Regions from separate parts of the Psychrobacillus sp. FSL K6-1464 genome, predicted to be linked through region 2. Evidence: riboswitches for the same ligand, from Rfam matches in the RefSeq annotation. Region 2 holds a riboswitch; each other region holds the start of a gene.

Region 1 (2,332 bases), 1.6 Mb from region 2:
GTACTTTGGATCGTTGTAAATGGTAGTCGCTTGTTATAAGTGTGACGGAGTCGATATTACTGGGTAGTAATTCTTGTGAAAACAGTAGATTTTCATATGTTGAGGTGGCTTTGTCTTCTAAGATGAGTCGATCTTCGGCTATGCCATTTTCCAATAGAAAATCTCTCATCACCACGGCCTCTTCGATATCTTCATCGGGACCTCGTCCACCTGAAAGTACTAATTTTACATGGGTATATTTTTGGGCATACGCAAGAGCAGCCTCCAATCGATACTGTAAAGCAAAAGAAGGGATATTCCCTTTTTTCACTTTGGCACCAAGCACAATAGCATATTGATTGGTGCCATCTGCCTTTGGATTTTGACCATTTTCAAGCCAATTACTCGTGAGAACCCATATCCCAATTCCACTAGAAATAATCACTACTAATGGGATAAGCACGATCCACCTCATTTTCTTCTTCATGATATTCACTCATTTCATACAGATGGTTTCTTCTTACTTAAGAAAGTGGAGATTCTCATCTCTTCCTTTCGCATTAAACGACGGAAATTCTCGAGATGTAGTACAACAGCCATCAAAAATAGAAATCCGGCAATAGCCATTGGCCCTACTCCTTCTGCAAACCAAATGGATGCACCGATAAAAACAAAGTAAAAAACAAACACACCAATTAATAAATAGTCCGTTAATAATGTAGTTCCGATTAATAATATAAGTCCGATTAAACCAAGCGGCCAGCTAAGAGCAAGTAGTACACCAATAAGGGATGCAGTGCCTTTACCACCTTTAAATTTAGTGTAAAGAGGGAAGTTATGTCCAAGTATTACAGCAGCACCTGCACTATATAGCAGGATGTCCTGTTCCACTATCGAAAAATGTGCGTACTGTGACACCCAAAAACCCGTCCCAATTACGACTATAACTCCCTTTAAAATATCAATTATGGCAACTAAAATGCCATATTTTGCGCCAAGAACAATAGCTGCATTTGAGGCGCCAGAATTTTTTAAGCCCTCTTTTTTAATATTTACCCCACTCAGATACTGAGCTATTTTAGAACCGTGAATGGACCCAACAAGATAACTGATCACAAGGATACAAATCATCGGAATGAGCATTTTTTTCACCCCCATTAACTTCAATATATTAAACGAATGAAAAGATGAGAAGTTTCAGAATTTTAAAGTATATGTTTTTTAATTATTCAAAAAAGTATTGACAAATAGATTGGTAGAAATCTATACTGTGAAACAAGATGGAAAACTAAATCTAATACTCTTATCAAGAGTGGCGGAGGGAATAGGCCCTACGATGCCCGGCAACCAACAAGTTCTCAACTTGGAAAGGTGCTAAATCCTACAAATTCTAAATTGAATTTGGAAGATAAGAGGAGGAACATGCGAATTTGCACCCTCTTCTTAATTGAAGAGGGTTTTTTGCTTGTTCTAATCCTCCCTCGCCTCCATAAGCGTCCATCTAACTACATTTTAGGAGGAATTCAAATGACCAATCTACAAAAAGAAACACTACTTTTACACGGTGGCCAACAACCAGATCCAGTGACTGGATCACGAGCAGTACCCATTCATAAGACAACATCCTTTGTATTTAGAGATACAGAACATGCACAAAACCTATTTGCTCTTGCAGAAACAGGTAATATCTATTCACGTATTACGAATCCAACTGTGGATGTATTTGAACAACGAATTGCATTATTAGAGGGGGGGACGGCAGCAGTTGCATTTTCTTCAGGAATGGCAGCTATCGCATTTTCTATATTAAACATTGCAGGAGCAGGAGACGAAATTATTGCTGCTGAGAATTTATACGGTGGTACGTTTAATTTATTTGCTCATACATTGCCGCGATATGGTATAACGGTGAAATTTGTAGATTCTACAGATCCAGAAAATTTCCGAGCTGCTGTGACAGATAAAACGAAAGCATTTTTTGGAGAAATTATAGGAAACCCAAGCTTAAATGTATTAGATATAGAAAACGTAGCAGCCATTGCTAACGAAGTAGGAGTGCCTTTACTTGTAGATAGCACATTTGCTACTCCATATGGATCGAACCCTATTAAGTACGGTGCTCATGTCGTAATTCATTCAGCGACTAAGTGGATTGGTGGTCATGGTACTACGATTGGTGGAGTTGTAGTAGATGGAGGAAACTTCAATTGGGACTCCGAGAAATTTCCAGGATTCACACAACCGGATGTGACCTATCATGGTCTAAGATATGGAATAGACGTTCCAAACGTGGCATTTGCAGTGAAATTACGCGTTCAATTGCTTCGTGATTTTGGTCCAACTTTAAGTCCTG
Region 2 (2,332 bases):
ATAGCTATAAAAGCAAACACTATGAATTCGAATGGTCAAAACCAAATGAGTGAACTTAAATCATCTTTCCAAAACTGGGAGTCAAATCTAATCTCTATGTCCACATTGTTTAGTACATTGGAAGTTAGAGTAAATGCGATTGGTAGTGTGATGGAAACTATTATGCAAATTTCTGCACAGACGAACCTACTCGCATTGAATGCAAGTATTGAAGCTGCACGGGCAGGGGAGCATGGAAAAGGATTTGCAGTAGTAGCGGATGAAGTACGGAAACTAGCGGAGCAATCTGCAAAAGCGACAGAAGAAGTAAAGCATACTATTACGGAACTTCAAAGTGAATCGCATACTGTAGGGCAACAAATGGAAGATACTATCAAAACTTTCCGTGAGCAGGGATCTGTTGTAACAAATACTGAAGTAACTTTTGGTGAAATATCGTTACTGATGAATAATTTGCAAACGTCAATCGATGCTGTTTCAGCAGAAATTGAACAGGTTTCTACCTTTAAAGATCAAGTTGTAGATACGATTCAAATGATGGCTTCAACTTCAGAGCAAACTGCAGCAGCATGTGAAGAAGTAAGTGCATCATCAGATGAACAACTGAGAGCGATCCAATCGGTAGCGAAAGCTTCGGAGACTCTTACAGAGCTTAGTGACAAATTAGCGAATGCAGTAAATCGCTTTAAAGTTTAAAAGAAGTTGAATTGCTTGAAAACAAATGTTAATATTCACTCAGGAAGAACAATATAATTTAATAACTCTTATCAAGAGAAGCCGAGGGAAATGGCCCGTTGAAGCTTCAGCAACCTCTGACTAGTCAGAAAGGTGCTAACTCCTACAAGATAATTTCTTGAAAGATAAGAATTGAGAGCAAAACGTTCACCCTCTTTTCTTGTTTATAGGAAAGAGGGTTTTTTGAATTTAAAGGAGGACAACAAATTGCCTATAAATATACCAAAACAGTTACCTGCAGCTGAACATCTTAAAAACGAGAAAATATTTATCATGGATACCGATCGAGCGATAGCTCAAGACATACGTCCGTTAAATATAGTTATCTTGAACCTTATGCCTGAAAAAGAAAAAACAGAGCTTCAATTGCTCCGTTTACTAGGAAATACGTCGCTACAAGTAAATGTAACCTTTTTACATATGGCAACCCATGATTCCAAAAATGTAAGTAAAACACATCTAGATACCTTTTATACGACATTCGAGGATATTAAGCACCGAAAATACGATGGGATGATTATTACCGGTGCACCTATTGAGCATTTAGAATTTGAAGACGTTAATTATTGGAATGAGATTATGGAAATAATGGATTGGTCTAAAACTCAGGTGACCTCTGTTTTACACATTTGTTGGGGGGCTCAAGCCGCTCTCTACCATCACTATGGTATCGGGAAATATGACTTGTCGAAGAAATGCTTTGGGGTATTCAGTCATCGTTTATCAGACCCAACTGTACATTTAGTGCGAGGGTTTAATGATGAATTTCACGCACCTGTGTCTCGATACACAGCTATATCTTTCGATGAAATAAAAAAAGACCCTCGTTTAATACTGCTTTCCGACTCAAAGGATGCGGGTGTTTTTCTAGTAATATCCAAAGATAAAAAGCATATTATGATTACGGGTCATTTAGAGTATGATGCAACTACACTTGCAGACGAATATAACCGAGATATTAAAAAAGGTGTGGATATTGATGTCCCAAAAAATTATTTTCCAAACGATGATCCAACACAAATACCGATGAACTCCTGGCGTTCCCATACACATTTACTTTTTTCCAATTGGTTGAATTATTATGTGTACCAAGAAACTCCTTATGATTGGGAGTAACTAAAAGGCTGGCCGTGAGTGAATTCACGATCAGCCTATATATGTTGATGAAAATGAGCATTATAATTTTTTATTCTGTCTTAAAAATTCGGTTAATTTCCTGCATTTCTTCTATCGTCAGTTCCACTTCAAGTGCTTTCAGATTTCGTAACACTTGTTCTGGTTTTTTAGCTCCAGGAATTACTGTATCTATGGTATTTTGTGCTAGATACCATGCAAGAACGATGGAAGAAACCTCTGCTTGTTTATCATTTGCTATACTACGAAGAGACTCAATCTTTTCCAAGTTACGAATATAAACCTCCCCTTGAAATAACGGATTTTTTGAACGGCCGTCTTCAATTATAGAATCTTTATTGAATTTTCCTGTCAAAAGACCAGAAGCAAGAGGGAAATACGGGATAAATGAAATTTGGTGTTTGGCGCAAAAAGGGATTAAGTCATTTTCTGCCTCTCTTTTGAATAGATTATAGCCTGATTG
Region 3 (2,332 bases), 2.0 Mb from region 2:
AACACTATCTATTGGACTCGCTGCTTTCAACAAACGGTCAAGTGCCCAAACCAAGTTGACAGCAGTAGGTCGAGATTCACCCAAGTATGCTGCATCTCTTTTTAAGTATTCTAGAAAATCTATCATTGAATTTGTTTGATAACTCTGCGCCTCAATAGCTAATCCATACGCTGCCGTAATTCCAATGGCTGGAGCTCCACGAACTTTCAGAGTAATAATTGCATCGTGAACTTCTTTCATATTTTCTAGTGTTATATAGATAATTTCATGGGGAAGTTTCTGTTGATCTAAAATTATTAACTGCTTACCTTCCCACTTAATCGATAATGGAACATTCATTATTGAATTTCTCCTAACAGCTCAATTACAGCATCTATTGAGTTTATTTCATGACGACTCACTATTAGCCTTTCTCCAGCTTTAAGCGTTTGTTTTTTGGTTAAAATTCGTTGCTCATGGTTTTCAATACTATCTAAGTCTTTCACATGTGCTAGTCCAATCGTTCTACGAATTAGCTCACAGCCTGCAAACCCTACGGAATCATGGAATATTTTTTCTAGCACAAATGCCTCATAGCCTTCTATACTTTTATATAAATCGGACTCCCCTTTTTTCCAACACTCTGAAAATTTAGCGCAAAATGTGTTCCATGTATTCTGTATATGGGTATGTATAGCATCCCGTTGGTCATCTTGACGCGTAAAGGATTGAACTATTAAGTTCCCCAAAAATAAGCCAATATCAAATCCAATTGGGCCGTAAAATGCAAATTCCGGGTCAATTACTTTCGTTTCCGCTTCACTCGCAAATATACTTCCGGTATGAAGATCCCCATGTAACAAAGCTTCGGCTTCCGTCAAAAAACTTCTTTTTAGCTTGGCTACTTCCAATTTCAACAAGTTGTTATTCCAAATAGCTTCCACTTCTGCTTGTAATGCTGGCTCAAAGTCATTTGTTTCATGATCAAAAAAAGGATCTGTAAAGATTAAGTCTTCTGTGATCTTACATAGCTCGGGGTTAGAAAATTCTACAACAAGTGACTTTTTTTCAAAGGGGTGGAGTGCAAAGTCAGAAGTATTGAAAAGTGTTAAGGCTAGATATTCGCCAATATCGGTTGATAATTTAGGATAGGACTTTCCTTTTATCAAGCCCTCACGAACTATTTCAAGATGAGACAGATCTTCCATGATTGTGATTGCTAAGCTTTCATCAGTTGCATAAACTTTTGGGACTAATCCAACTGCGTATTCTCCATGTTTTTGTAATGCACTAGCTTCGATCTTTGCCCTTTTCAAAGTAAGTGGCCAACTCTCCCCGATGACCTTTGCATAGGGTAAGGCCTGTTTAATAATAATGCCTTTCTCACCGGATCCATCTGTTACACGGAATACATAATTTAGATTTCCATCACCAATCTCTTCGCAAACTAATGGAGCTTCGCTAGAAAATAATGATAACTCTATCGCCAGTGAAATTACCGTTTCTTTAGTTAATGATTCATATTCTTTCATTGCTACTACCGCCATTATGATCGTCCTCTCATTTACAAAATAAAAAACCTCTTTCCAAAAGAAAGAGGCTTAGAATAAGAGATTCTGAACCTCTTATCTCTCAGAAAGTAAACTTTCTGATGGAATTAGCACCGTGCCTTACGGAATTTTACATTCCGGCGCATAAAGCGCCCCGTCTCACAACGGTATTACGGTCGGTTGCTGGGCGTCATCGGGCCATTATCCCTCTGCCTGCTCTTGATAAGAGTGCGGTACAACTATGATGTTTGTTTAGAATCCTAGCATATTAGAAAAAGCTATGTCAATACAATTTTGAATAATGATAATTTTTCAATTTCTTGTTGACAGAATTTTTAATGCATGGAATAATCAATATAATTTATTAAATACAAACTGAATATTTTTTCTTATTTAGAGCAGGTGGAGGGACAAGCCCTATGATACCCGGCAACCGATTCAATTATGAACACGGTGCTAATTCTTGCAGTCAAATGGCTGAGAGATAAGAAGTTGTTAAGCTATTAACCTCTTCTTATTTGAAGAGGTTTTTTATATTATCTGTCTAGCTCTAGCGCCTAGGCACTTACGCTTTTCTAATATTAGGAGTGAAAAAATGAGTGGAATTACTGCGCACTATCAACTATACGGAAAGTCTGGTTCTTTTGAAAAAAAAGCGGATGATATTGCCCTTGGATTGACTATTGGTTCTTGGACCAATTTAGCTTTTTTAGAACAGGAACAGCTAAAAAAACATAAAGGAACTGTACGATCGGTTACTGAATTTGAAAATATTCTTCACCCCATTCATCCGGAAAGAATTA

Evidence for each region. Region 2 has a riboswitch for S-adenosylmethionine ahead of metA (homoserine O-acetyltransferase MetA). Riboswitches for the same ligand answer to the same signal wherever they lie in the genome.
Region 1: linked by a shared signal. The riboswitch ahead of MKX39_RS00940 (O-acetylhomoserine aminocarboxypropyltransferase/cysteine synthase family protein) and the one ahead of metA (homoserine O-acetyltransferase MetA) in region 2 are both predicted to bind S-adenosylmethionine.
Region 3: linked by a shared signal. The riboswitch ahead of mtnK (S-methyl-5-thioribose kinase) and the one ahead of metA (homoserine O-acetyltransferase MetA) in region 2 are both predicted to bind S-adenosylmethionine.

What each region holds. Positions count from the first base shown of each region.
Region 1 is NZ_JBBOOP010000001.1:180,995-183,326, forward strand. It holds gene MKX39_RS00930 (YdcF family protein) at 1-466, opposite strand, end outside; gene MKX39_RS00935 (glycerol-3-phosphate acyltransferase) at 481-1,122, opposite strand; SAM riboswitch class I at 1,280-1,394, shown strand; gene MKX39_RS00940 (O-acetylhomoserine aminocarboxypropyltransferase/cysteine synthase family protein) at 1,507-2,332, shown strand, end outside.
Region 2 is NZ_JBBOOP010000001.1:1,762,188-1,764,519, forward strand. It holds gene MKX39_RS08625 (methyl-accepting chemotaxis protein) at 1-696, shown strand, start outside; SAM riboswitch class I at 762-867, shown strand; gene metA (homoserine O-acetyltransferase MetA) at 943-1,851, shown strand; gene MKX39_RS08635 (aldo/keto reductase) at 1,922-2,332, opposite strand, start outside.
Region 3 is NZ_JBBOOP010000001.1:3,715,856-3,718,187, forward strand. It holds gene mtnA (S-methyl-5-thioribose-1-phosphate isomerase) at 1-339, opposite strand, end outside; gene mtnK (S-methyl-5-thioribose kinase) at 339-1,526, opposite strand; SAM riboswitch class I at 1,602-1,758, opposite strand; SAM riboswitch class I at 1,916-2,020, shown strand; gene mtnW (2,3-diketo-5-methylthiopentyl-1-phosphate enolase) at 2,125-2,332, shown strand, end outside.